Regions from separate parts of the Stutzerimonas sp. C6.4V genome, predicted to be linked through region 3. Evidence: predicted binding sites of a transcription regulator. Region 3 holds the regulator's gene; each other region holds the start of a gene.

What was found. The regulator sigma-54, encoded in region 3, starts transcription at its own class of promoters, with help from an activator protein. The targets are predictions, from matches to a motif close to ANTGGCATNNANNTTGCTNT.
Region 1: the regulator sigma-54 is predicted to act here: its motif matches at 1,413-1,432, upstream of AC4LFW_RS05585 (CmpA/NrtA family ABC transporter substrate-binding protein).
Region 2: the regulator sigma-54 is predicted to act here: its motif matches at 7,094-7,113, upstream of AC4LFW_RS03405 (ammonium transporter).

The regions. Positions count from the first base shown of each region.
Region 1 covers NZ_JBZUBM010000001.1:1,154,265-1,163,700, reverse strand. Annotated here, with positions in the region: gene AC4LFW_RS05590 (BatD family protein) at 1-1,362, shown strand, start outside; gene AC4LFW_RS05585 (CmpA/NrtA family ABC transporter substrate-binding protein) at 1,511-2,731, shown strand; gene AC4LFW_RS05580 (ANTAR domain-containing response regulator) at 2,746-3,324, shown strand; gene AC4LFW_RS05575 (CmpA/NrtA family ABC transporter substrate-binding protein) at 3,791-5,164, shown strand; gene AC4LFW_RS05570 (ABC transporter permease) at 5,212-6,201, shown strand; gene AC4LFW_RS05565 (ABC transporter ATP-binding protein) at 6,212-7,006, shown strand; gene AC4LFW_RS05560 (thioesterase family protein) at 7,348-7,791, shown strand; gene AC4LFW_RS05555 (1-phosphofructokinase family hexose kinase) at 7,788-8,726, opposite strand; gene AC4LFW_RS05550 (nitrate/nitrite transporter) at 9,068-9,436, shown strand, end outside.
Region 2 covers NZ_JBZUBM010000001.1:708,687-718,122, forward strand. Annotated here, with positions in the region: gene AC4LFW_RS03365 (YajD family HNH nuclease) at 1-9, opposite strand, end outside; gene AC4LFW_RS03370 (YebC/PmpR family DNA-binding transcriptional regulator) at 46-750, opposite strand; gene AC4LFW_RS03375 (EamA family transporter) at 965-1,861, shown strand; gene AC4LFW_RS03380 (HAMP domain-containing methyl-accepting chemotaxis protein) at 1,980-3,902, opposite strand; partial or broken gene AC4LFW_RS03385 (DUF2025 family protein) at 4,024-4,342, opposite strand; gene AC4LFW_RS03390 (MOSC domain-containing protein) at 4,484-5,161, opposite strand; gene AC4LFW_RS03395 (hypothetical protein) at 5,202-5,390, opposite strand; gene dgt (dGTPase) at 5,515-7,011, shown strand; gene AC4LFW_RS03405 (ammonium transporter) at 7,349-8,557, shown strand; gene AC4LFW_RS03410 (TetR/AcrR family transcriptional regulator) at 8,603-9,262, opposite strand; gene AC4LFW_RS03415 (efflux RND transporter periplasmic adaptor subunit) at 9,357-9,436, shown strand, end outside.
Region 3 covers NZ_JBZUBM010000001.1:266,759-276,194, forward strand. Annotated here, with positions in the region: gene pmbA (metalloprotease PmbA) at 1-19, shown strand, start outside; gene AC4LFW_RS01195 (HPr family phosphocarrier protein) at 210-482, opposite strand; gene rapZ (RNase adapter RapZ) at 491-1,348, opposite strand; gene ptsN (PTS IIA-like nitrogen regulatory protein PtsN) at 1,481-1,945, opposite strand; gene hpf (ribosome hibernation promoting factor) at 1,952-2,260, opposite strand; gene AC4LFW_RS01215 (RNA polymerase factor sigma-54) at 2,321-3,829, opposite strand; gene lptB (LPS export ABC transporter ATP-binding protein) at 3,978-4,703, opposite strand; gene lptA (lipopolysaccharide transport periplasmic protein LptA) at 4,703-5,251, opposite strand; gene lptC (LPS export ABC transporter periplasmic protein LptC) at 5,238-5,810, opposite strand; partial or broken gene AC4LFW_RS01235 (KdsC family phosphatase) at 5,818-6,340, opposite strand; gene AC4LFW_RS01240 (KpsF/GutQ family sugar-phosphate isomerase) at 6,340-7,314, opposite strand; gene AC4LFW_RS01245 (ATP-binding cassette domain-containing protein) at 7,572-8,387, shown strand; gene mlaE (lipid asymmetry maintenance ABC transporter permease subunit MlaE) at 8,380-9,177, shown strand; gene mlaD (outer membrane lipid asymmetry maintenance protein MlaD) at 9,177-9,436, shown strand, end outside.

The DNA of each region.
Region 1 (9,436 bases), 890 kb from region 3:
ACCCTGCAACCGCGGCAGACCGGCTATGTCGTCATCCCTCCATTGCGGCTCGGCGAGGCACATAGCGAACCCATCACCTTGCATGTCACCGAATCCAGCGCCAGCGCTGCGGACCTGCTTGCCCCGATTTTCATCGACGCCAGCCTCGACCAGGAAGTTGCCTATGTGCAGGCGCAGGTCCTACTGACCCTGCGCATCTACCATTCGGTATCGCTCTATGACGACAGCACGCTCTCGCCGCTACAGATGGGCGACGCGCTGGTGGAGCGGCTGGGCGAGCCACGCACCTACGAAAAGGACATCAACGGGGTCCGTCACGGCGTGATCGAGATCCGCTATGCGATATTCCCGCAGAAAAGCGGCGAGCTGACGATCCCCGCTCAGCTGTTCAGCGCCACCACGGTCGCGCCTGCGGCCGGGGACCGTTACGGATCGCGATTCGGGCGCTCGACGCAGGTGAAATCCCCGACGATCCCGCTGATGGTAAAACCCAAGCCCGCCGATTATCCCGCCGACGCGCCCTGGCTCCCTGCCCGAGGGCTGACGCTGGTCGAAGCCTGGAGCCCCGAGCCTGGGGAAGCACAGCTTGGCGAGGCGTTGACCCGCAGCGTGATGCTCAAGGCGAACGGCTTGACCAGCAGCCAACTCCCTCCCATAGAGGCAACCCGAATTCCCGGGTTGCGCAGCTACCCTGACCAGCCGAGCCTGCACAACGAAATTACCGCTGATGGCATCAGCGGTAGCATTGAGCAGCGCGAAGCCCTGGTGGCGACGCGCGCTGGCGACTTCCAGCTCCAAGCTATCGAACTGGTCTGGTGGAACACCCTGGAAGATCGTCTGGAACGCACCGTATTGCCCGCGCGCAGCCTCCAGATAGCTGACAACCCCGAACTGCAACAGCCTGTGATCGAGCCGGCCGACGTGTCCGAACAGCGGGATGTGGCAAGGCTCTGGCCCTGGCAGCTGAGCAGCGCATTGCTGGCGCTGACAACCCTGATCGGGTTCGGCCTGTGGCTGCACGCACGCAGCCAACCCGCGGTAGTCCGTGCGGCTCAGTCCGGGCCGACTCCACGCAGCCTGCTCGACGATCTCAAACGCGCCTGTATGGCCAACGACACCCAGGCCACCCGCCAGGCCCTCGACGCCTGGGCCCGCCAGCAACCCGAAACCCTCGCCGACATGGCTGCGCGCTTCCAACCGCTGTCCGAGGCGCTGGATGGACTCAACGGCGCGCTCTACAGCGAGACCGGCCAACGCTGGCAAGGCGACGCCCTGTGGCAAGCCATCCAGAGCCTGCCGGCAAGCCAGGCTACTGAAGACGGTCAGGAAACCGGTACTCTCCCGCCCTTGTATCCCCGCTGATCGGCCAACCCCGGCGGAATGGGCGTTGCGGCCAGAGCGGCTTGCGCCTGCATGGCATGTGGCTTGCTAATCCATTGACAGGTTTCAGCTCTCCTCAGCCCCCATAAACCAGCGGGCGGGCTTCGCACGGCAACGGGTACTTCTCAGCATGACCGATTTTTCCCCCTCGCCCCGCCCTGATGCCCAGGCCTGGGTAGCCGGCAGCGACGCGCCGGAAAAGCACGTAGTAAACCTGGGGTTCATGGCGCTGACCGATGCGGCATCCCTGATCGTCGCAGCGACGCAGGGCTTTGCGCAGCCCTATGGGCTGACGCTCAATCTTCGCCGACAGAGTTCCTGGTCCAGCGTGAGAGACAAGCTGGTCGAAGGCGAACTCGATGCCGCGCACGGGCTGTACGGGCTGGTTTACGCCGTGCACCTCGGCATAGGTGGCGGTGCCCCCAAGGACATGGCGGTGCTTATGGGGCTGGCGCAGAACGGGCAGAGCATCAGCTTGTCCCGTGAACTGAAAGCCGCTGGCGTGATCGATCCTGATGCGCTTGGCCAATGCGTGCGCCAGAGTGGTGCAAAACTCACGCTCGCCCAGACATTTCCCACGGGCACCCATGCGCTCTGGCTCTACTACTGGCTGGCCGCTCACGGCATTCACCCGCTAGCCGATGTCCGCACGCTGGTGGTGCCACCCTCGCAGATGGTGGCCCATTTACGGGCGCGTCGCATCGATGGCTTCTGTGCCGGCGAGCCCTGGGGTGCGCAGGCTATTGCAGAGGACATGGGTTTCACCATCGCAACCAGCCAGTCGATCTGGGCCGACCATCCGGAGAAGGTACTCGGCTGTACCCAGGAATTCGTCGACCACTATCCCAACACCGCCCGCGCGTTGGTCATGGCCATTCTCGAGGCCAGCCGCTTCATCGATAAGAGCAGGGAGAACCGCCGCAGCACGGCGCAGCTGATAGCCGGCCGCGACTATGTCGATGCGCCCGTCGCAGCCATCGAACCACGTTTCCTTGGCCAGTATGAAGACGGCCTCGGTCATGCCTGGCAGGACAAACACCCACTGCGCTTCTTCGGTGACGGTGAGGTAAACATGCCGTACCACTCCGACGGCCTCTGGTTCATGACACAACTACGTCGCTGGGGCCTGCTTCGTGAAGATCCGGATTACCTCGCCGTAGCTCAGAGCGTGCAGCAGACAAGCCTGTACCGCGATGCAGCGACCGCTCTGGGCATTCCCGTCCCCGCGTCCCCCATGCGCAGCGCCAGGCTCATGGACGGCAGCTACTGGGATGGCAGCGATCCTGCCGGCTACGCGCGCAGTTTTGCCCTGCATGCCCTGACGGGCACTCCATCGCTGTGCAAGCCTTGAAAAGGGAGACAGCCATGCTTCGTGTTCTCCTGATCGATGACACCCCACGCAAGGTTGGCCGCTTGCGCGATGCGCTGATCGAGGCCGGTTTCGAAGTCATCGAAGAGTCCGGCCTGACCATTGACCTGCCCGAACGGGTCGAAGCCGTCCGCCCGGATGTCGTGCTGATCGATACGGATTCACCGGGCCGGGATGTCATGGAGCAGGTCGTCATGGTCACCCGTGACCAGCCCCGCCCCATCGTCATGTTCACCGACGACAAAAACCCCGACGCCATGCGCCAGGCGATCCGTGCCGGCGTCAGCGCCTACATCGTCGAAGGCATCCAGGCCCAGCGCCTCAAGCCGATCCTCGACGTGGCCATGGCGCGCTTCGAAAGTGACCAGGCCATCCGTGCGCAACTGCACGCTCGCGACCAGCAACTGCTCGAACGCAAGCGCGTAGAACTGGCCAAGGGCATGCTTATGAAGATGCGCAACTGCAATGAGGAAGAGGCCTACACCCTCATGCGCCGCCAGGCCATGAGCCGCCAGCAGAAGCTGATCCAGGTCGCCGAGCAGATCATTGCGATGAATGATCTGCTGGGACAGTGAGTGCCACGGACAAATCATTCGTCCCTACATCCACATGGCGCTTTCTGTAGGGACGAACTTGTTCGCCCGCCCCACCCATGGCACAACATCCCACCACCCTCACCTGCGCAGTGCTGATAAGCAGTTCCTAACAACGTCTCATGTCGCTTCGCCGTGAACCAAAAAGGCGCCAGGTTTCTGCGCTTTGCACGAGTTTCGCTCTTCTCATCGCTCGACCAACTGGCCACCAGCACCCAGCCATCCGCCATGCACAATCGCTAACCACCTGTATTTTAATGCGTTTCAGAACTGATCTACGCCGAGAATGAATCTGGCAAGCCCCTTGCAATCACCTTGGCACCACGTCTTCGGGTCGCCAACGGCGGTGATCGGGACGAATTGACAAAGGCGTCAACGGTGCTCGCTCTGCGCTTGCAGAGGGTGTGTCCGTGACGCCTTTTTTCGTTTCGCGATTGAGGGATGAATCATGCGCAAGACCCGCCGTACGCTACTGAAAGCGCTGGTTGCCAGCGTTGGCTGCTCAGCCCTGCTGCAATTGATACCTATGGCCGCCTGGGCTGCCGAACCTGAAAAAGAAGAACTCAAGCTTGGCTTCATCAAGCTTACCGACATGGCGCCATTGGCGATTGCCTACGAGAAGGGCTTCTTCGAGGACGAAGGCCTGTACGTCACGCTCGAAGCCCAGGCCAACTGGAAGGTTCTGCTGGACCGTGTCATCGACGGCGAACTGGACGGGGCGCACATGCTCTCCGGCCAGCCGATCGGTGCCACCATCGGCTTCGGCACCAAGGCCGAGATCATCACCGCCTTCACCATGGATCTCAATGGCAACGCCATCACCCTGTCCAACGCCGTCTGGGAGCAGATGAAGCCCCAGGTGCCGATGGCCGATGGCAAGCCCGTGCACCCGATCAAGGCCGACGCGCTCAAGCCGGTCATCGAACAGTTCCAGGCCAGCGGCAAGCCGTTCAATCTGGGCATGGTGTTCCCCGTCTCGACTCACAACTACGAGCTGCGCTACTGGCTCGCAGCCGGTGGCATCCATCCGGGCTATTACGCGCCTGCCAAGGGCGACATCAGCGGCCAGATCGATGCCCAGGCATTGCTCTCGGTCACCCCGCCGCCGCAGATGCCTTCGACCATGGAAGCCGGCACCATCCATGGCTACAGCGTCGGCGAGCCCTGGAACCAGCAGGCCGTGTTCAAGGGAATCGGCGTGCCGGTGGTGGCGGACTATGCGATCCGCAAGAACATGTCGGAAAAGGTCTTCGGCGTTTCCAAGGCCTGGGCCGAAGCGAACCCGGAAACCCACAAGCGGCTGGTCAAGGCGCTGATCCGCGCTGGCAAGTGGCTCGATGAAGATAACAACGCCAACCGCCAGGAAGCCGTGGAAATCCTCTCGCGGCCGGAATACGTCGGCGCCGATGCCAAGGTCATCGCGAACTCGATGACCGGCACCTTCGAGTTCGAAAAGGGCGACAAGCGCGAAGTACCGGATTTCAACGTCTTCTTCCGCTACCACGCCACCTACCCCTACTACTCCGATGCCATCTGGTACCTGACACAGATGCGCCGCTGGGGGCAGATCGCCGAAGCCAAGCCGGACAGCTGGTACCTGGAAACCGCCAAGCGCGTCTACCGCCCGGAAATCTACCGCCAGGCCGCCGAAGAGCTGATCGCCGACGGCCTGCTCAGTGCCGAAGACGTGCCGCCCGCCGACGAAGACGGCATCCGCGAACCGCTGGCCGACACCATCGACGGCATCACCTACGACGGCCACGCGCCCAACGCTTACCTCGAACAGTTCGCGATCGGCCTGAAAGGCGATACCACGCTCTGATCCCGCGCATGGGAGGCGCAGGCCTCCCAACCCAGGAGGACATGTCGATGAGCAACCCAGCCGTCGTGCAAAACATCAAACAAACCCTCGAGGTGGCCCGTCAGGTCCGCCTCAAGCGCTGGCTCGCCCGGGTCATCATGCCGGTCGTCGGCGTGCTCGCCTTCCTGCTGTTCTGGCAGCTGGTGGCGAGCAACATCCAGACCAGCCTCGGCCAGTTCCCCGGTCCGACCCAGGTGGCCAAGCAATTCAACGGGCTGGTCGATGCGCACATCCAGTCGCGGGAAAAGGCCACCGCCTTCTACCAGCGCCAGGAAGAACGCAACGCCGCGACGCTGGCGAAGAACCCCGATGCCACCGTCAAGATTCGCCCTTACACCGGCAAGCCGACCTTCTTCGAGCAGATCTTCACCAGCCTGTACACGGTGATGGCCGGCTTCGCCCTCGCCTCGCTGATCGCCGTGCCGCTGGGCATCGTCTGCGGCCTGAGCAAGCCGGTGTACAACGCCATCAACCCCTTGATCCAGGTGTTCAAGCCGGTCTCACCACTCGCCTGGCTGCCGCTGGTCACCATGGTAGTCAGCGCCGTCTATGTCAGCGAGGACCCGCTGTTCGCCAAGTCCTTCGTCACCTCAGCGTTGACCGTCGCGCTGTGCTGCCTCTGGCCCACGGTCATCAACACCACCGTTGGCGTGGCCAATCTGGACAAGGACCTGACCAACGTCAGCCGCGTGCTGCGCCTGTCGCCGCTCAGCCATGTGCGCCGCATCGTCCTGCCGGCTGCCATTCCGATGATCTTCACCGGCCTGCGACTGTCGCTGGCGACCGGCTGGATGGTGCTGATCGCCGCCGAGATGCTGGCGCAGAACCCGGGCCTCGGTAAGTTCATCTGGGACGAGTTCCAGAACGGCAGCTCCAACTCGCTCGGCCGGATCATGGTCGCGGTGATCGTCATCGGCCTGATCGGCTTCGCCCTGGATCGCATCATGCTGATGCTCCAGCGCCGCGTGAGCTGGGACAAGAACGCAGACCTGCGCTGAGGAAATAACGATGAACCCTACCCATCTCGAACTCACCGGCGTCGGCATCAGCTTTCCCACGGACAAGGGACTCTACTGCGCGCTGCAGAACGTCAACCTGCGCATCGCCAAGGGCGAGTTCGTCTCGCTGATCGGCCATTCCGGGTGCGGCAAGTCCACGGTACTGAACATTGTCGCCGGGCTTTACCAGGCCACCACCGGCGGCGTCATCCTCGACGGTCGCGAAGTCAACGAACCGGGCCCGGAGCGCGCGGTGGTGTTCCAGAACCACAGCCTGCTGCCGTGGCTCAGCTGTTACGAGAACGTCGAGCTGGCGGTGCGGGAAGTTTTCAAGGACCAGAAGAGCAAACGGGAAATGCGCGACTGGATCGAACACAACCTCGACCTGGTGCACATGACCCACGCCCGCCACAAGCGCCCCAGCGAAATCTCCGGTGGCATGAAGCAGCGCATCGGCATTGCCCGGGCGCTGGCGATGCAGCCCAAGGTGCTGCTGATGGACGAGCCCTTCGGCGCCCTCGATGCGCTCACCCGCGCGCACCTGCAGGACTCGCTGATGCAGATCCACGCCGACCTCGGCAACACGGTGATCATGATCACCCACGATGTCGACGAAGCCGTGCTGCTCTCGGACCGCATCGTGATGATGACCAACGGGCCGTCCGCGACCATCGGCGACATTCTGCGCGTCGACCTGCCACGCCCGCGGGATCGCATGATGCTGGCCCATGACGCCGGCTATCACGCCTGCCGCGCGCAGGTGCTGGAATTTCTCTACCAGCGCCAGCAGCGGCCTGCTGCCTGAATTCCGAACAGAGGAAGATGCCCATGGAAATATCGATAGCCCTGTCCCTGGCCGCCTGCCTGGTGTTGCTCGGCAACCATCTCAGTCGAGTCGCAGCCGAGCGGCACCGCAAACGTATCAGCGCACCTGGCACCAGCCGAATGCCATGCGCGGATGATCAATCATCGATGAGCGCCTGCAGGGCATCCGCCAGCGCATTACCTGACGCACCCGTGCAATCGACGCAAGGCGGGTCATCCGCAGGCTGAATCCTGTTTGGGCCTGGTGCGCGGACACGTAGAATCCGCGCCCATGTCGCGCCGTTACCCAGCGCCCGGAACAAGCCCAAGCAAGAGAGCACCATGGCCCGCCTGACCCTCCAGTTTCCCGAAGACCAGTTCTGCTTCAGCACCCAGCTCACCGTACGCATCACCGACATCAATGCTGGCAACCATTTGGCGAACGATTCGATGATCTCGATGATTTCCGAGGCCCGTGCGCGCTTCCTGTTTGCCTATGGCATCGCCGAGACCAGCAAGGACGGGGGTGGCATCATCGTCACCGACCTGGCCACCACCTACAGAGCCGAAGCCCATGCACGGGATGCCTTGTTGTTCGAGGTGGGCGTCATGGATTTCAACAAGTACGGCGGCGATATCACCTTTCGCATCACCCGCCCGGCCGATGGGGCCCTGATTGCCATGGCCAAATCCGGCTTCGTCTTCTACGACTATGCGCAAAGTCGTGTCGTCGCCATGCCTGAGGCGTTTGCCGCTAAATTCCCGCGCGTGAATTGGATCGACTAGCCTTGGCCATCCCCGAGCTGCAGCAATCGGAGCACATCCTCGCGGTAGCAAAGCTCGGTACCGGGACGCATGACGGTTGCGCTGCCCGCGGCGATACCGAACTGCACGGCCTCTTCGATACTGCGTCCTTCCGCCAGCGCCAGCACGATGGCACCGAGCATGCTGTCGCCCGCACCCACCGCGCTGACCACAGGGACCCGGGGCGAACGCAGCCGCTGCAGCTGCTCGCCCCAGGCAACCAATGCTCCATCTGCGCCGAGGGACAGCACTATGACCTGCGCACTGCCCTGTGCCAGCAGCAGGCGCAGGGCGTTTTCCTGCTCGGCCTCGCTTGTGATCGAGTAGCCCATGATCGCCGCGAGCTCACTGAGACTTGGCTTCATCAGGTATGCACCACCCTGGCGAGCAGCGTAGGCCAGGGGTTCGCCGGACAGGTCCACGACCAGCCTTGCACCGATGCGTTGCGCGAGCAGGAGCAGATCATCGAAGAAACTGACGGGGACGCCTGGCGGAAAGCTCCCGCTCAGCACCAGATACCTAGGCGATGGCTCAAGCGAGGCCAGCGCGTCGAGACAGCGCGTCAGCTCCTCAGCCGATAGTAATGGGCCAGGCAGTACGAAGCGGTATTGCAGCCCCGTCTCGGACTCGTCCACGGTGAAGCTTTCACGCGTGTCACCCGCGATCGGGACCGGTCGATGCACCATGTCCAGCTCATCCAGCGCGCGCTTGAGCAGATCGCCGAAGGGACCGCCCGCGGGATAGACCGCAATTGCATCGCCACCCAGGGTCTTGACCACCCGAGCGACGTTGATGCCACCACCGCCGGGGTCATGGCGCGGCAACGAACAGCGCAGCTTCTCCGTGCTCGTTACGCGGGCGGTGCTGACGGACAGATCCATCGCCGGGTTGAGGGTAAGCGTGGAAATGACAGGCATTGATCACTCCTTGAGTTGTTCTGCCCAAGACTACATCAGCCAAAACGGCTGCATCGTTTAAAGCCAGCATCGCCCCGAGATGGACCGGAGCTGCGCGATCGTTGTGCACGTACAGTCCTTTCAAGCTCCTGTTGTAACTCTGATCCGCACAGAACGCCGTGTTGAACAGACTGGCACGCTAGATGCTTCCACGTTGGGTACGGTAGGCCAACGGCGGTCTCCACGTTAGACAAAGGCGTCGCAACATTCCTGCTCCGGTAGGTGTGTCGCGGCGCCTTTTGTTTTCGCCTCGAAGCTGGGGCGGCCCCCTTCGCCCACGATGAACGCCTGGAGCCTCTCCAATGAGTACCAGTTTCTGGAAAGCCGGCCACACGCCGACACTGTTCTCCGCCTTTCTCTATTTCGACCTGAGCTTCATGGTCTGGTATGTGCTTGGCCCCATGGGCGTGCAAATCGCCGCCGACCTGGGCCTGACCACGCAACAGCGCGCTTTCATGGTCGCCACACCGATTCTCTCCGGCGCCATACTTCGCCTCGTTCTGGGTATGCTCGCGGACCGAACCTCGCCGAAAACCGCGGGCCTGTTCGGGCAGATCGTGGTGATCGCGGCGCTCTTCATCGCCTGGCTGAACGGCATCCACAGCTACGAGCAAGCGCTGCTGCTGGGCCTGTTCCTCGGCATGGCGGGCGCGTCCTTTGCCGTCGCGCTG
Region 2 (9,436 bases), 440 kb from region 3:
TGTACTCATTGCTGTCTCTCTACCTGAGCGTCTGGCTGCGTTCGGTCAGCCGGCAAGGCCGACGTATACGTTCTGCACATCGTCATGGGCGTCGATCGCGCTGAGGAAGGCTTCGACCTCCTCAAGCTCGGCGTCTGACAGCGTACTGACGGGATTCTTTGGACGGTAACCGAGCTGTGCCGACTGCACGGTGAAACCATGCTCCGGCAGGGCGCGGCAGACCACGTCCATGTCGGTGGCATCGCTGATGAACAGCGTGGCACCGTCTTCTGCGGCCTCGAAATCCTGCGCGCCGGCCTCGATGGCGGCCAGTTCGGCATCGGCGTCGGCGCTAGCTGGCGCGGCTTCAATCATCCCGCAGTGGTCAAAATCCCAGGCCACAGAGCCGGATGCGCCGAGCTGACCCTTGCGGAACAGCACGCGGATTTCCGCCACGGTGCGGTTGACGTTGTCGGTCAGACACTCAACGATCACCGGGACCTGATGCGGGGCGAAGCCTTCATAGGTGGTGCGCTCATAGTGAACGCTTTCGCCCAGCAGGCCGGCGCCTTTCTTGATGGCGCGCTCCAGGGTTTCACGGGGCATGGAGGCCTTCTTGGCCTGTTCGACGACCAGGCGCAAGCGAGGGTTCATGTCCGGGTCGGCACCGCTACGGGCCGCGATCATGATTTCCTTGGACAATTTGCCGAAGGTACGACCCTTGGCGTTGGCTGCCGCTTCCTTATGTTTCGCTTTCCACTGTGCGCCCATGGTTACTCTCGTGTTTGCTGAAATGGGAGGAGGGTCGGATGATTGAGCGATTCTAGCCGTTGCCGCCGCCGCAGGCACGGGCCGTACGCAACTCCGAACCTTCGCAGACGTATGGCAGCGCAGCAGGTGACTGTAACGGCAGATTGAACGCTCGCTGTATGAGGACTATGACCCTGGCGACAGCTTTAATGCGTTTTTGTCTGGGAGCTGCGCCATGTCGCCCAAGGACCTGATGCTGGCCCTGGTTGTGATCGTTGTCTGGGGTATGAACTTCGTTGTGATCAAGGTCGGTCTGGATGACATCCCGCCGATGCTGCTGGGCTCACTGCGGTTCATGCTGGCGGCGTTTCCCGCGGTTCTGTTCATCAAGCGTCCACAGATGCCGCTGCGCTGGCTGCTGGCCTACGGTGCAACCATTTCGCTGGGGCAGTTCGCGTTTCTCTTCTCGGCGATGAAAGTCGGCATGCCGGCCGGTCTGGCGTCCCTGGTATTGCAGTCACAAGCATTCTTCACATTGTTTTTTGCCGTGCTGTTTCTCGGAGAACGTCTCCGTTTGGCCAACCTGGTCGGGTTGTTGATTGCCGCGGGTGGTTTGCTGCTGATCGGAATGCAGGGCGATCGCAGCATGACGCTGGCGGGCTTTGTGCTGACGATCTGCGCGGCGTCGATGTGGGCACTGGGGAATGTCGTCACGCGCAAGGTTGGCAAAGTGAACCTGGTCGGCCTGGTAGTGTGGGGGAGCCTGATTCCTCCGCTTCCGTTCCTCGCCCTGTCCTGGATACTCGAAGGCCCGGATGTGATCGAGGCGGCATTGCGCAGCTTCGGTATGGATTCTCTTCTGGTGCTTATTTACCTGGCGTTTGGTGCCACCATCCTCGGCTACGGGCTATGGAGCCGTTTGCTGTCGCGTTATCCAGCAAATACCGTGGCGCCTTTCTCATTGCTCGTGCCGGTGGTAGGCCTGACATCCGCGGCGTTGTTGCTGGATGAGCACCTGGGGCTGCTGCAAGGGGTCGGTGCGTTGCTGGTAATGCTGGGACTGGCGGTCAATGTAGGTGGAGGCTGGGTCGTCGGCCGGCTGCGCACCGTGTTTGGCAACACGGCTGCCTGAAAGCAAAGCGCCCCGTGTCGGACAACCAACCGGGGCGGATGGCGGGGGTTTACGCCTGTCATTCAGGACTGGATAACGACATCTCGCAGCGTGGCTATCCAGTCCTTGGCAACAAACGTCAGACTTTGAAACGCGCGATCAGCGTCTGAAGTTCGCCGCCCAGCTGGGCCAGGCGGGCTGTGGAGGAAGCGGTCTCCCGAGCCGCTTCGGCTGACTGGTCGGCCACGTCTCGCACGCTCAGCACGCTGCGATTGATCTCTTCGGCAACCGAACTCTGCTGTTCGGCCGCCGTGGCGATCTGCTGGTTCATGGCCTGGATCACCGAGACGGTTTCCGTGATGGCTTGCAACTCGGCACCCACGTCCCGGGCCAGGGCGACGGTATCGCGCGCCAGGCTACTGCTGCTGTCCATCATTCCCGATGCGGTACGCGCGCCCTTTTGCAGGTTGGCAATCAAGGCTTCTATCTGCGCGGTGGACTGCTGTGTACGTTGAGCCAGCCCACGAACTTCGTCGGCGACTACGGCGAACCCGCGACCCGCTTCACCGGCTCGTGCCGCCTCGATCGCTGCGTTCAGAGCCAGCAGGTTGGTCTGTTCGGCGATGCCGTTGATCACGGTCAGCACGGTGCTGATGCCATCGGTTTCCTGATTCAGCTGGGTCATGGCTTCGGCGGAAAGCGTCACCTCGTTAGAGAGCCGGTCGATCTGCGACAGAGCGCGCTGGACCACGGTGTTGCCTTTGGCCGCTTGCTGGTCGGCCCGTTGGGCGGCGTTCGATGCTTCTTCAGCGTTGCGTGCCACTTCCTGCACGGTAGCGGTCATCTCATGCATGGCGGTGGCAACCTGGTCGGTTTCCTGGCGCTGGCTGTTGACTCCGGCGCTGGTCTGTTCGGTCACTGCCGACAGTTCGCTGGAGGCCGTGGCCAGTTGTGCGGTGATGCCACCGATATGGCCGATCAAGGTTTGCAGGTTGCCGCGTGTCTTGCCCAGTGCTTGCAGCAACTGGCCAAACTCATCGTCGCGCTGTTCGGCTGCCTGGCCGGTCATGTCGCCTGCACCGATGCGCTCGGCGATTCGCACGGCCTGGTTCAGCGGCTGGGTGATCTGGCGGACAATGAGCCCGCCGATCAGCACGCCGAGAACGATGGCAAGCAGCGTAACGCCCATTAGCTGGAGCTTCTTGGTTCGGGCATCGTCCGCACGTTTCTGCGTCTGGCTGGAAATGATGCCCTGTGCCTGATCGTAGAGCCTGGCAAAAATGCTTTCCATGTCCTGGCGGGCCTGCTGTTGCTGAGCAACGATCGGCGGCAGTTTCTTTACCAGCTCCACGTATTGTGTCGCGCTGGCCCGAAGGGCTTCCAGGCTATCGGCTTGAGGCCCGATCAGTTCCTCCTGCAACGGCGCTATGGCCGCGTTCAACGCATCGAACTGCCGGTTCAGGGCCTGCAGGGCTGGTTCAGACTCCTCCATCAGGTAGCCACGAACCGTGAAGCGCAGCAGGCGGTTCTGCTTGGACAGATCGGTGGTGAGCAGGGCGATGTTGGCGATGTCGCTGGTCGGGTGCAGGACCGGGTTGCCTGGCACACCGTTCCAGCGATGCTCCAGATCGGCGATCAACTTGTCGGTGGTATTGCCGGCATCGACCCAGTTCGCGCGGGTCTGCTTCTTTAGCGCATGCAGCGCGACGAGTTTCTCGAACGCGCCCTGATAGCCGCTAGCCTCGCTGGCCATGGCTTCCAGGTACGCACGGTTCTGTGGATCGGAGAAGCTGGCTCGGTTCTGTTCGACGATCCTGGCGATATTCGCCACTGCATCGGTTACCTGCGCCACGTACTTGGCATCGCCACGCTCTTCGAAGCGGACTTGGGCGTAGCGGATCTGATTGGCTTGGTTAAGCAGGTTTTCGGCCGTCTGCGCTTTCTCGCTTCGCGAGATCAGGGCGTCCATGCTGAAAACCCCGATAGCAGCAACACCAATGGTGAGCAGCAGTACCGAGGCGAAGCCTAGGGCCAGCTTGTAGCTGACCTTGAGATTTTTCATTGTGCTTCCTCAAGCAGGCGGAATGCCCATAACGGGTCGTACTACGCCATCGGCGTCATCGCCAAATACTTGAGGTGTTGTCATACGACCGCATTTGTCGAACGATCCTGGCTCAGTTCGATCAGCGCAGCATTCGTTGCGCCCGTATCTCGGGCAGATCCAGGCGACGCACATAGACGAGCAGCGGCTCGCTGATGTCCAGGCGGCTATTCACATTCTGGTCGATCAATAGCTGGCAGCTTGCGGCTGAGTGTCATCTGCTCGCCCTCGACGGGCTGCCAGACAAACTCGCTTGCGGGGATGATGCTGGCGTCGGCCACATCCATACCGAACGAGTCCTCGCTGAATCGGACGATGTGTTTGCCGCTCTTGCCGTTGTATCCCACGAAACCCTGCAGGCGGTCTGCAGCCTGGCAGATGTCGACGGATGTGATGCTCATGTAGACCTCGCGTATGGATTCGGTGATTTACACGCAGGGGCAGGCCTTGTACTGGCGTCCTTCTCCGAGGGCGCTTCGAAGTCGGGCATTGTCATGACAAGCGTTTCGGTTGAACAGCGGCATGTCGCCGCTAGGCATGGCTCAGAACAACGTGCCCTGGTCCTGGCGTCGACGACTCGCGTCGAGCCGTTGGCGAAAACGGTTGCGGTATTCGATGGCCAGGTTCGGCAAATCGACCAGCCAGGCGAGTTGGTCATCGCTGAGAGTGTTATTTGTGAAGCTGCGCCAAACGCGCAGTACGCTTGCTGCAGGGCAGGGGCGCTCGATCAGCTGTAGCTCGAGGCCTGGTTCAACCGCGCCCGGCTCCAGGGTTCGGTACAACCATCCGGTTCTGCCGCTCTGTGCCATTTGCCGGGCCAGCCCACGGGCGTCATGACGGCGGTCCAGATTGCTGCAAGGCGAGCGGGGCTGGCTCACCTCGATCACAGCATCGCCCCAGCGGAAACGGTCGCCGATACATACCTGCCGCTCGTCCAGCCCCTGGGTGGACAGGTTTTCACCAAACGCGGCGGGGCCGATGGTGGCTAGGTGCGGGTAAAGGTTGCGCCAGCGACGGTAATGTTCGGCCGGGTAATGGCAAAGGCTGCGATCGGGGCCGCCATGGAAGCGGCGGTCGGCGACCCGGTCACCCTGCAGACCGTCGTAATCGAGCCAGACAGTAGCTGCTGCAAGGTGTTTGTCGATGGCAGACGGCTTGTCTGTACGAGGTAAAGAAAGGAGCTGATCCCGTAGAAAGGGGCCATCGATCGGCCATCGCATGCACCTTTCCTGGTTGGGAGGCATAGAAAGCAACCTGTGCTCAGCCTTCGTTGAGCCGGGCGAGCTCGCGGCGGACCATGGCTGCGTACTCCGGCGGCTTGAGCTGGTACAGCTCGGTCGCGACCCAGGCCAACCAGCGCGGGCCCAGCGTTGAGCGCTGTTCGGAAAGGCGCTGCGCTTCTGCTTTCGCGCGCTCGGCATGCTGCTGGTGAAATTCCGACCGGCTCATTTTTGGGTCCCCGTTTAGCGAGCGGGAATTCTAAACGACAACGGAGCCGGGGGGCGGCCCGCTGCTTGGTAAAGCCGCTGTACCGCGCTAGGCTCGCGGTACCTGAGATAGACGAGAGTACGCCATGCCGGGGTCAGTGAACTTCAAGGACAAGATATCCCGTCAGCGACCCTACGGACGCGTCGACTCGGCCCCCAGGGCCTTGGACGGTGACTTGTCGCTGATTATCGATCAGCTTGAAAGTGACCGGGGCCGCATCATCAACTCCGCCGCGGTTCGGCGTCTTCAGCAAAAGACCCAGGTTTTCCCTCTTGAGCGCAACGCCGCGGTTCGCAGCCGGCTGACGCACTCACTCGAGGTCCAGCAGACCGGACGCTTCATTGTCCGCACACTGTACAAGCAGCTGGGTGACAAGGCGGCACGCTACGGTCTGGACGGGCTGCAAGGGGCCTTGGAGAGCCTGGTGGAGATGACGTGCCTGATGCATGACATTGGCAATCCACCCTTCGGGCACTTCGGTGAGTTCGCCATTGGCGAGTGGTTCACGCGGCACATGGACACACTGTTCGACGCGGCCGTGCCAGACGGGCAGGGTGATGCCGAACTGCGCCTGCGCATGCTGCGTGACCTGGAGCACTTCGAAGGCAATGCCCAGGCGATCCGGCTGGTGGTGAGCCTGTTGCGTCTCAACCTGACATATACGCAGACAGCCGGTCTGCTCAAGTACGTGCGCGCCGCCTACGCACCAAAGCCGGCCAAGGGGACGCCCGGCGCCTATCTGCTGAAGAAGCCCGGGTTCTATCTTGCGGAGGAACCTTTCGTCGCTGATCTCCGGGCTGCGCTAGGCCTGCAGCCCGGCACCCGCCATCCGGTGGCCTACATCATGGAAGCGGCTGACGATATTGCCTACTGCCTGGCCGATATCGAAGACTCGGTGGAAAAAGGCATCTTCACCATCGACCAGCTGGCGCAGCTGCTGGTCAGCCGATTTGCCGAGCACGGCTCTCCCGACGAACCGATTGGCGCCACCGATCGCAGCTTTCGCAGCATGGTCGAGTACGCCCAGTCCCGTGCGCAGAACGAGCCGATCAACAAAGTGGGTGAATTTTTCATCTGGTTGCGGGTGAACATGGTTCATCCGTTGGTGCAGCATGCGGCGGCGCAGTTCATCGAACATATCGAAGCGGTCTACCACGGCACCCTGGACCGCGCATTGCTGGAGGACGCCAGCTTGCCCAACGCCATCGTGCAGACGTTCAAGGATGTCGCGATGGACCGCGTGTTTTGCCACCGCGAGGTGGAAACGTTGCAATTACAGGGATACCGAATCCTGCAGGGCCTGCTCGATGCCTACGCACCGCTGCTGGTGGTGACGCCGCAAACCTTCCAGGCGCTTACGGAAGGCACCTGCCGGCGTGAGCCCTATCTGCAGATGCTTGCCCGTCGTTTGCCCAGCCAGCTGATCAAGGCTTATCACGAGGCCCTGAAGGCGCACCTTCAGGGAGCCCCGGACTGGCCGTTGTGGGAGTTCTACTACCGCTGCCGGATGTTGCAGGACTTCGTCAGCGGCATGACCGATCAGCTGGCCCAGGACGAATACCAGACGCTGTCTGCCTTGTAGTTCCATTTCAGTCCGCTTAGCCATCGCCATTCCGCTTGGAGGCAGGACTTGCTGCGCCACTTTGGTACGTTATCGCCGCTTCGCTGGTATAGCACTTGCATTGGTCTGGTGCGGCTCTATCGCCTGCAGCCCCCAAATGGCGCAGGAAGACAGCCTGGCTAACACGCGCAGTTCTCGTAACCCTTTGATGAACAAGGTTTAACGGAGAGAACTCGAGCTGCTCTGGTTAGCCCTCGTCGTAAGTGAACGCAAGCCAATTCAAAAGCGTGACGCAATTTGGTGCGTTTAGTTGATAAGGCTTGCTGTTTTGGTGCGCTAACTCCACAGGACGCAGTAGATGGATAATCCAAGCAGTGCGGTTGAAGTTCTGGTTCACGGGGCCAATACCCTGTTCATTCTGATGGGCGCCGTCATGGTGCTGGCGATGCACGCCGGTTTTGCCTTTCTGGAGGTCGGTACTGTACGCCTGAAGAATCAGGTCAATGCGCTGTCGAAAATCATCGCTGACTTTGCGGTATCCACGTTGGCGTACTTTTTCATCGGCTACTGGGTTGCCTATGGCGTCACCTTCCTCCAGCCGGCCGATCAGCTGATTGCCGAAAATGGTTACTCGCTGGTCAAGTTCTTCTTTCTGCTGACGTTCGCGGCCGCGATTCCTGCGATCATCTCCGGGGGTATTGCCGAGCGCGCCAAATTCGGGCCGCAGCTGTGCGCGACTCTGCTGATCGTTGCCTTCATCTACCCGTTCTTCGAAGGTCTGATGTGGAACGGCAATCTCGGCCTTCAGGCCTGGCTAGAAGCACAGTTCGGCGCTCCGTTTCACGATTTCGCCGGCTCGGTGGTAGTGCACGGCATGGGTGGCTGGCTGGCGTTCGGCGCGGTGATTCTGCTCGGTCGACGCAATGGCCGATATCGCGACGGCCGTCTGGTGGCCTTTGCGCCATCGAACATTCCATTCCTGGCGCTGGGGTCGTGGATTCTTATCGTCGGCTGGTTCGGCTTCAACGTGATGAGTGCCCAGACCCTGGAAGAGGTCAGTGGGCTGGTGGCGATCAATTCGCTGATGGCGATGGTTGGCGGGACGGCTGCCGCCTGGGCGGTCGGCCGAAACGACCCTGGCTTCCTGCATAACGGGCCGTTGGCGGGGCTAGTGGCGGTCTGTGCCGGCTCGGATCTGATGCACCCGATCGGTGCGTTGGCCACGGGCGTTGTAGCCGGTGCGCTGTTTGTCTGGGCATTCACCGCGGCGCAGGCCAACTGGAAGATCGATGACGTGCTGGGTGTCTGGCCATTACACGGCCTATGTGGCGTCTGGGGCGGGCTGGCTTGTGGTGTGTTCGGCCAGCACGCGCTGGGTGGACTGGGTGGCGTCAGCCTCTTCAGCCAGCTGATCGGCAGCCTGCTGGGTGTGGTGGTTGCGCTGATGGGCGGATTCCTGGTCTACGGCCTGCTCAAGACGGTGGTGGGCATTCGCCTCAGCCAGGAGGAGGAATTCAATGGCGCGGACCTATCCATTCACCGCATCGGCGCATTGAGTCACGACTAAGCCCAACCGGTAAGCTTGGCCGCTACGCGCGGCCAGCATTTATCGTTACGGCAAGCCATCCTGAAACTGACGGCCTCCATAGGCGCGCATGAACAGCTCAATGCAGCTTTCGACATGCCGCCTCGCATCTTCCGCTTCCAGTTGGTCGACGTAGCCGATCAACAGGCGGAAATGGCCAGCACCCTTGATCAAGGTGCAGAAGTGTTCAGCCGCACGCATCGGCTCGGGGGTATTCAGCAGGCCACGATCGTTGGCATGGGCAAACATTTGCTGAAGGTCGACGAGCAGTAGCTGTGGGCCCACGTCAAAGAACATGCGTGACAGGGCCGGGTTCTGTGTCGCCATGGCCACCATCAAACGATGCAACCCAATCGATTCGGGGCTGTTGACCAACTCCTGAAAGGCGCAGCCGATGTCGAGCAGCGCTTGCCCAATCGGGCGATCCCCATCCAGCAGGAACAGGCTGCGAGGCAGGCGTGTCTCGCAGATGGCCTTCACCGCCGCAGCAAACAGGGCTTCCTTGTCCTTGAAATGGCTGTACAGCGTGAGCTTGGAGACCCCGGCTTCTGCCGCGATGGCCTCCATGCTGCTGCCTTCGTAGCCGTTGTTGAGAAACAGGTCTCGGGCTGCCGCGAGAATCGCCTCGCGCTTGGCTGGATCCTTCGGCCGGCCGGGGCCAGAGGAGATAGATAGGCTATCGGTCATGAGGTTTTTAATACTGGACTGGCTGGTTCGGTATTTTTACTATACCGCGCAGTATAAGTATTAGAACCCGCATCGCGACAGAGAGAGATCCGACGTGTTCCGACATGCCTTGCCCTTCCTCGGTATCCTTGGTTTCGCCGTGCTTGCCGGTTGCGGCAACAGTGAGCCGGAACA
Region 3 (9,436 bases):
GAAGGTGGCGGGGCAGTAATAGGGCAGCTGGAGGTCTGGAACGGGAAGCCTGAGGCTAGGCAAAAAGCTTGACGGGATTCAGCGCCTAGCCACACTGACTCCAGCCTCCAGCCTCCAGCCTCCAGCCTCCAGCCTCCAGCCTCCAGCCTCCAGCCTCCAGCCTCCAGCCTCCAGCCTCCAGCCTCCAGCTTCCAGCTTCCAGCTTCCAGCTACTCACCCTCTTCAAAGTAATCTTCGATCAAGGCGACCAGTGCGTCGAGCGCCTCCTGCTCCTGTTCGCCCTCGGCGTGCAGATGCAGCGTGGTGCCCTTGCTTGCGGCGAGCATCATCACCGCCATGATGCTCTTGCCATCGACCAGCGTGGCCGGGCAACGTCCGACGCGCACCTGACAGGGGAAACGGTTGGCAACACCGACGAACTTGGCCGCAGCACGGGCATGCAGCCCAAGCTTGTTGATGATGATGATTTCGCAGGACGGCATTTTTTTTCCTAGGCCAGGTCGCGATGGCGAACCTGAACGTTCTTCAATGGCTCGCGCAGGGCCCGGCCAATGCGCTCTGCCAGATAAACCGAACGATGGTGGCCGCCAGTGCAGCCGATGGCAACCGTGACATAGGCGCGATTGCTGGCGGCGAATCGCGGCAGCCATTTGCTCAGGTAGCCCAGGATGTCCTGATACATCTCCTCGACATCGGCCTGCATGGCGAGATAGTCGATGACAGGCTGATCCAGTCCGGAAAATTCGCGCAACTCGGCTTTCCAGTAGGGATTGGGCAGGCAGCGCACATCGAATACCAGATCGGCGTCGACCGGCATGCCTCGCTTGAAGCCGAACGACTCGAAGAGAAAGGCGGTGCCGGGTTCGGGCTTGTTCAGCAGGCGCAGCTTGAGCGTGTCGCGCAGTTGATAGAGGTTCAGATGTGTCGTGTCGATCTTCAGGTCGGCGTGATCGATGATCGGCGCCAGCAGCAATTCCTCGTCATGGATCGCCTCGGCCAGCGAGCGATGCTCGGTGGTCAGCGGATGGCGCCGACGGGTTTCGGAAAAGCGCTTCAGTAGGGTTTCATCTGCGGCGTCGAGGTACAGCACATCGCAGTGGATGTGCCGCGCGCGTACTTCGTCGAGCAGCTCGGGAAAGCGCTTGAGCTGGCTTGGCAGGTTGCGCGCATCAATGGAGACCGCGACCTGTGGTTGCAGGAGTTCGGTGTGCAGTAGCGCTCGTTCGGCAAGCTCTGGCAGTAACCCGGCTGGCAGATTGTCGATGCAATAGAAACCGTTGTCTTCGAGTACCGCCAGTGCGGTGCTTTTCCCCGAGCCCGAGCGCCCGCTGACGATGATCAGGCGCATGGCGTTACCGCGGCAGGTGGCTTGGCATACGCGTCGATGCGCCGGTTCAGGCTGATATATCGACCACAGGATTCGCAGGTTGGGTACACGTCTCTTCCCTCACTTCATGCGGAGGCGTGACATGCCGCCTCGCTAGCGGCCGCTTTGTATATCAACAATCGCCTGGTAAAGATCCTGGCTGGTAGGCGCCTTGCGCAGCTGATCGCGCACCTCCTCGCGATCCAGCATGCTGGCGATCTGGCGAAGCAGTTCGAGGTGCTCATCGGTTGCGGCTTGCGGGACCAGAAGCACGAACAAGAGGTCAACCGGTGCGCCGTCGATGGCATCGAAGTCCACTGGCCCGTCGAGTCGCAACACCGCGCTAAGCGGCGATGCACAGCCGGCCATGCGGCAGTGAGGAATGGCGATACCGTTGCCAAACCCGGTGGAGCCTAGTTTTTCGCGGGCAACGAAACTCTCGAAGACAGTTTGTGGGTCCAGGTCTGGCAAATCCTGGGCGATCACCTTGGCGATCTGCTCCAGGACGCGTTTCTTACTACCTCCCGGTACGTTCACGAGGGAACGTCCGGGGGTCAGGATGTTTTCGATTCGGATCATGATGGGTTAGCGAGCAAGGGCACCCTGGCTATGGTCGAGCTGTTTTTCTTTATGCTTGATGAGCTGGCGATCCAGCTTGTCGGCAAGCAGGTCGATGGCTGCATACATGTCTTCATGTTCGGCGTTGGCAACGACTTCGCGCCCGGCTACGTGCAGCGTGGCTTCGGCCTTTTGTCTGAGTTTCTCGACCTGCAGCACTACCTGGACGGCAATGATGCGATCGAAATGTCGTTCCAGTCGCTCGAATTTCTCCTCGACGTAGTCACGCAGGGCTTCGGTGATTTCCAGGTGAAGGCCAGTGATGTTGACTTGCATACTGCATCTCCTTATTGCCACGTGCGAAGGGCTGGCGATGAGCCGCTCAGGTCGCCTGCGTCACAGCAGCCGCTTGCGTTCGCTAGACGGCGCGATCCCGAGAGATTCGCGATATTTGGCGACTGTTCGGCGTGCGACCTGGATACCCTGTGCCTCCAGTAAACCAGCGATCTTGCTGTCGCTCAATGGCTTTTTCTGGTTTTCCGCAGCCACCAGCTTCTTGATGATCGCGCGGATCGCAGTAGAGGAGCATTCGCCGCCTTCGGCGGTGCTCACATGGCTGGAAAAGAAGTATTTCAGCTCATAGATGCCGCGAGGTGTGTGCATGTATTTCTGAGTGGTGACGCGGGAAATCGTCGACTCGTGCATACCGACCGCTTCGGCGATGTCATGCAGCACCAGGGGCTTCATGGCTTCATCGCCGTGGTCGAGAAAGCCGCGCTGATGCTCGACGATCTGCGTGGCGACTTTCATCAGGGTTTCATTGCGGCTGAGCAGGCTCTTGATAAACCAGCGCGCCTCCTGCAACTGGTTGCGCATGAAGGTGTTGTCAGCGCTCGAATCGGCACGCTTTACGAAGCCTGCATACTGGGCATTGACCCGCAATCGCGGCATGGCATCCTGGTTCAGTTCCACCAGCCAGCGGTCGTTGTGCTTGCGCACGATGACATCGGGCACCACGTACTCCGGCTCGCTCGTTTCGATTTGCGAGCCCGGGCGCGGATTGAGGGTCTGGATCAGGTCCACAACCTGGCGCAGTTCATCTTCCTTGAGCTTCATGCGGCGCATCAGGGCGCTGTAGTCCCGGCTGCCGAGGATGTCCAGATGGTCGCCAACCAGGCGCATCGCCTCCGCCAGCCACGGGGTGCGCTCGGGCAACTGGCGCAGCTGCAGAAGCAGGCACTCACGCAGGTCACGTGCGCCAATGCCGGCCGGTTCGAACTGCTGGATACGGCGCAGCACCACTTCGATCTCGTCCAGCTCGATTTCGAGCTCCGGATCGAAGGATTCAAGTACCTCTTCCAGGGTCTCGTCGAGGTAGCCCTGCGGGTTGATGCAGTCGATCAGCGTGGCCGCGATGAGCCGATCGGTGTCGCTCATCGGCGCGAGATTCAACTGCCAGAGCAGATGGCTCTGCAAGCTTTCACCGGCGGAGGTGCGGGTGGTGAAGTCCCATTCGTCATCATCGCTGCTGGGCAGGCTGCTGGCGCTGGTCTGATAGATGTCCTCCCAGGCAGTATCGACTGGCAGCTCGCTGGGGATGCGATCTCCCCAATCACCGTCCTCGAAGTTTTCTACCGTATTGATCGGCTCTTCATGGTGGGTGTCGGTATTGTTCTGCTCGCTTGCCGTGGTCTCGGGCTTCCTTTCGACCGACTCGGCCATAGGGTCCGAGTTGTCGAAGTCGTCCCCATCTTCCTCGCGTTCGAGCATGGGGTTGGAATCCAGCGCTTCCTGGATCTCCTGCTGGAGATCCAGCGTGGACAGCTGGAGCAGTCGTATGGCCTGTTGCAGCTGCGGTGTCATCGTCAGCTGCTGGCCCATCTTCAGGACTAGCGATGGTTTCATGGCAGAGGACTTCGAACCTTGTTTGCCGGCGCAACCGCGCCTGTTCCATTTCGTTGACGCCCGCCGGCGTCCCTGTAAGCAAATTATATGCCTGCCAACGAAGCCTTTGCCTAGCCCCCGGTGCCTGTCTCGAAGCGAAATCCCGCAATCAGAGGCGGAATTCGTGTCCGAGATACACTTCCTTCACGAGCTGGTTGGCCAGGATGGTCTCGGCGTTGCCTTCGGCGATCAGTTGGCCATCGTTGACGATGTAGGCTGTTTCACAGATATCCAGCGTTTCGCGGACATTGTGATCGGTGATCAGTACGCCGATGCCCTTGGCCTTGAGGTGATGGATGATCTGCTTGATATCGCCGACCGAAATCGGGTCCACGCCGGCGAAAGGCTCGTCGAGCAGGATGAACTTGGGTGCCGTGGCCAGCGCACGTGCGATCTCGACGCGACGGCGTTCGCCACCCGACAGGCTCATGCCGAGGCTGTCGCGGATGTGGCTGATATGAAACTCCTGAAGCAAGCCTTCAAGTGCCTGCTGGCGCCCGTTGCGGTCCAGGTCCTTGCGCGTCTCAAGGATCGCCATGATGTTGTCGGCCACCGATAGCTTGCGGAAGATCGAGGCCTCCTGTGGCAGGTAGCCGATGCCTGCCCGTGCTCGACCATGCATGGACTGGTGGGTTACGTCCTGGTCATCGATCAGCACGCGGCCCTGGTCGGCCCTGACCAGTCCCACGATCATGTAGAAGCAGGTGGTCTTTCCGGCACCGTTGGGCCCGAGAAGGCCGACGATTTGACCGCTGTCGATCGAAAGACTCACGTCGCGCACGACCTGACGGCTCTTGTAGCTTTTGGCCAGGTGCTGGGCTTTCAGCGTTGCCATTACTCGCTCTGCTCCGCTGTCGACTCGTCTTTCTTGCGGGGCTGGATGACCATGTCGACGCGCGGCTGTGGCGTGGTCACATCGGTATTGGTTGCGCGGCCTGCGTTGACGATCTGGCGCTGGGTGTCATAAACGATCTTTTCGCCTTCGAAAGTATTGCCCTCCTGGACGACCTTTGCCTGGTCGATCAGCACGATACGCTCGTTTGCCGCGAAGTACTGGATCGTCAGCCCATAGGCCTTGACGATCTCCTTGTCGACCGCCGGCTTCTGCTCGTAATAGGCGGGCTTGCCGATCGAGGTGAATACTTCGACGTCACCGTTCTTGTTCTGGGTGATGGTCACGGTGTCGCCGGTGATCTTCATCGTGCCCTGGGTGATGACCACATCACCGCGATAGACCGCGACGCCCTGGCGATCGTCCAGCTCGGCCGTGTCGGCCTGCACGCGGATCGGCTGGTTGCGGTCTTCGGGCAGTGCATGGGCATTGGCGCCGAGCAGGAAGATGCTCATTCCGAGCAGGAAAGGAAGGGTCTTAACGCAGCTCATGCTGGCCTCTTACATTGGATAGCAGGAGCATCCTGCCTTCGTTCAGGTACGCTTTCATACCCGTAGCGTTCGTAACGCCGTTCGCGGCGACGATTCTAACGGGTTGCCCGGTCTCGGCATATTCCTCATCCGGCAGCACGGTCATCCGGCTGCTGGTGATGATTGTCGGGCGGCCCTTGGCATCGGTGCGCTCGACGCGGACGTTGTCGATAAGCTCCACCTCCTTGCCCTGCGGGCCAACTTCGCCGCGCTCGCTGGTAACGTGCCAGGGCAGGGCGGAGCCGCGGTAGGAGCGAAGGTCGGGGCGGGTCAGCAGGCTGACGTCGCTTGCCTTGATATGTTCGACCTTGTCTGCTGTCAGCTCGTAGTTGCGCTTGCCGTCCGGCTGATACTGCACGGTGCGGGTGTTGGTGGCATAGAAGTCGATCGGTGATTGCTCTGCAGCGGTGGCCGGGGCGTCCTGCATGAAGCTTTCGGGACGAATGTTCCAATAGCCTACCGCGACCAGCAGCAGCGCAATCATCAGAAGGAGGCCGGGAAGGCGGATTCGGCTCAGCATCGGGACCTCATAGATAGGCGGATTGCGCGGCGTCCAGGGTACCCTGCGCGCGCATGATCAACTCGCAGAAACTCGCGTGCAGCGCCTTCGCCGCCGCGTGCGGTCGTGACGCCGTGGGCATGCTGACGGACGAAGCTGTCGGCGCTGGCGACAGCCATGCCCAGGCCAACCCGGCGAATGACCGGCAGGTCGGGCAGGTCGTCGCCGAGGTAGGCCACCTGAGCATAATCGAGTTCAAGTTCGCCCAGCAGTTCATCGAGCACCACCAGCTTGTCTTCGCGACCCTGGTACAGGTGCTGAATGCCGAGCCCCTGGGCGCGCCGCTCGACCACCGGGGTCTTGCGTCCGCTGATGATCGCGGTGCGAACGCCGGAGTTGATCAGCATCTTGATGCCGTGCCCGTCCAGGGTGTTGAAGGTCTTGAACTCGCTGCCGTCGACCAGGAAATACAGCTTGCCGTCGGTGAGCACACCATCGACATCGAAAATGGCCAGGCGAACATCTCGGGCGCGGCGCAGCAGATCGTTCATTACATTACCCCTGCACGCAACAGGTCGTGCATGTTCAGTGCGCCCACCGGGCGGTCGCGTTCGTCGACCACCACCAGCGCGTTGATCTTGTTGTCTTCCATGATCTTCAGGGCTTCGGCGGCGAGCATGTCGGCGTTGGCGGTCTTGCCATGGATGGTCATGACCTGGTCGATGCTGGCCTGTCGCACATCGACACCCTTGTCCAGCGTGCGGCGCAGGTCACCGTCGGTAAATATCCCGGCGAGGCGGCCATCCTCTTCCACCACGACCGTCATGCCGAGGCCTTTCTGGGTCATCTCCAGCAGGGCGTCACGCAGCGACGTGCCCCGGCTTACCTGTGGCAGGCGGTCGTCGGAATGCATGACGTGCTCGACCTTGAGCAGCAGGCGCCGTCCCAGCGCACCGCCCGGATGGGAAAAGGCAAAATCTTCCGCGGTGAAGCCGCGAGCTTCGAGCAGGGCAATGGCCAGGGCATCGCCCAGCACGAGACTCACGGTGGTGGAGGACGTAGGCGCCAGATTCAGTGGGCAGGCTTCGATGGCTACGCTGGCGTCGATGTTGACCTCGGCGGCCTTGGCCAGCACTGATTCGGGGTTGCCGGTCATGCTGATGAGGGTGATGCCCAGGCGTTTGATCAGCGGCAGCAGGGTCACGATCTCGCTGGTGCTGCCCGAGTTGGAGAGCGCCAGCACGACATCGTCCCGGGTGATCATGCCCATGTCGCCATGGCTGGCTTCGGCCGGGTGTACGAAGAATGCCGTGGTGCCCGTGCTGGCGAGAGTGGCGGCGATCTTGTTGCCGATATGGCCCGATTTGCCCATGCCGACCACCACGACACGGCCCTTGCACTGCAGGATGAGTTCACAGGCCCTGACGAACTGCTCGTCGATACGCGTTCTGAGTTGCTCGACCGCTTCCACTTCCATGCGGATAGTGCGTTGGGCAGTCTCGATCAGCTGGCTGCTCTGGCTCATGTCTGGTCATCGCCTGAATGAAAACGCGAGATTATAGCGCCAATCCAGCCGCCCCTCACCGAAAGCTTTAGTGCAGATCGTCGCGCCTGTAGCTGAATGCAAGCTGAACGGCGTGCGATTGCTCATGTGCCGATACAGTGGGCTGCTTGGGACGCCTACGGCGCGGTGCTATAGTTCGCGCCGCCAAAACGGCTCTGCGAAGTATCTCCGAACGCTCGGAGCGCGTCTGTTTCGCAGGCTGTATCCGAGGAGATCCGATGAGTGCCGCCAACGCTAACGCCGTCGAGCTGAAGGGTGTCACCTTCAAGCGCGGCGAGCGGAGCATTTTCAATAACATCGACATGGTCATTCCGCGCGGCAAGGTGACGGCCATCATGGGGCCGTCAGGCTGTGGCAAGACCACCTTGTTGCGCCTGATTGCTGCACAGTTGAAGCCCGTCAGTGGCGAAGTCTGGGTGGCCGGGACCAACCTGCCCAGTCTCTCGCGCCGCGAGCTGTTCGACATGCGCAAGCAGATGGGCGTGCTGTTCCAGAGTGGCGCGCTGTTTACCGATCTAGACGTGTTCGAGAACGTCGCCTTCCCCTTGCGTGTGCACACCAGGCTGCCGGAGGAAATGATCCGGGACATCGTACTGATGAAGCTGCAGGCGGTCGGGTTGCGCGGTGCGGTCGAGCTGATGCCGGACGAACTGTCCGGTGGCATGAAACGTCGCGTGGCACTGGCAAGGGCCATTGCCCTGGACCCTCAGATCCTTATGTATGACGAGCCCTTTGCCGGCCAGGACCCCATTGCCATGGGCGTGCTGGTCCAGCTCATTCGTCTGCTCAACGACGCGCTCGGCATTACCAGCATCGTGGTGTCCCATGATCTGGCTGAAACGGCCAGCATCGCCGATTACATCTATGTGGTCGGCGACGGCCAGGTCCTGGGGCAGGGCACGCCGGCGGACTTGCGCCAGTCGGATAACCCGAGGATTCAGCAATTCATGCGCGGCGCCGCGGATGGCCCTGTGCCGTTCCATTTCCCTGCGCCGGACTATGCCGACGACCTGTTGCGAGGCTCAGATGCGTAAGCGTTCCCTGATCGAGCGAATCCGCCTGTTTGGTGTGGCCGGCATCGATGTGGTCGCCGCCCAGGGCCGTGCGACACTTTTCCTGTTTCATGCGCTGTTCGGCTCCAGCGGCCTGGACAACCGCTTTTCGTTGCTGGTCAGGCAGCTCTACTCGGTAGGGGTGCTGTCGCTCGCCATCGTGGTGGTCTCTGGCCTGTTCATCGGCATGGTGCTTGCGCTGCAGGGCTACAGCATCCTCAGCAGCTACGGTTCGGAGCAGGCGGTTGGGCAGATGGTGGCCCTCACCCTGCTGCGTGAGCTGGGGCCGGTGGTGACGGCGTTGCTGTTTGCCGGGCGCGCCGGCTCGGCGCTGGCGGCGGAAATCGGCAACATGAAATCCACCGAGCAGCTGTCCAGCCTCGAAATGATCGGTGTCGATCCGTTGAAATACATCGTCGCCCCGCGGCTGTGGGCGGGCTTTATCGCGCTGCCTCTGCTGACCGTGATCTTCAACGTCGTCGGCATCTGGGGCGGTGCGATGGTCGCGGTGGACTGGCTCGGCGTATACGAGGGCTCGTTCTGGGCCAACATGCAGAACAGTGTGACGTTCTCGTCCGATGTCCTGAACGGTGTGATCAAGAGCATGGTGTTCGCTGTTGTGGTGACCTGGATCGCGGTGTTCCAGGGCTATGACTGCGATCCGACTTCCGAGGGGATCAGTCGCGCCACTACCCGAACCGTGGTCTACGCCTCGCTGGCGGTGCTCGGCCTCGACTTTATTCTGACCGCGTTGATGTTTGGAGATTTTTGATGCGTATCCGCACCCTGGAAATCGGTGTTGGCCTGTTCCTGCTCGCGGGGATTCTCGCCCTGCTGCTGCTGTCCCTGCGAGTCAGCGGGCTGAACGTCAACAGCGCCGACACCTACAGGCTGTATGCCTATTTCGACAATATTGCCGGTCTTAGTGTCCGATCCAAGGTCACCATGGCTGGCGTGACCATCGGCAAGGTGACCGCAATCGATCTGGATCGAGAGAGCTACACCGGGCGCGTCACCCTCGAGATACAAAA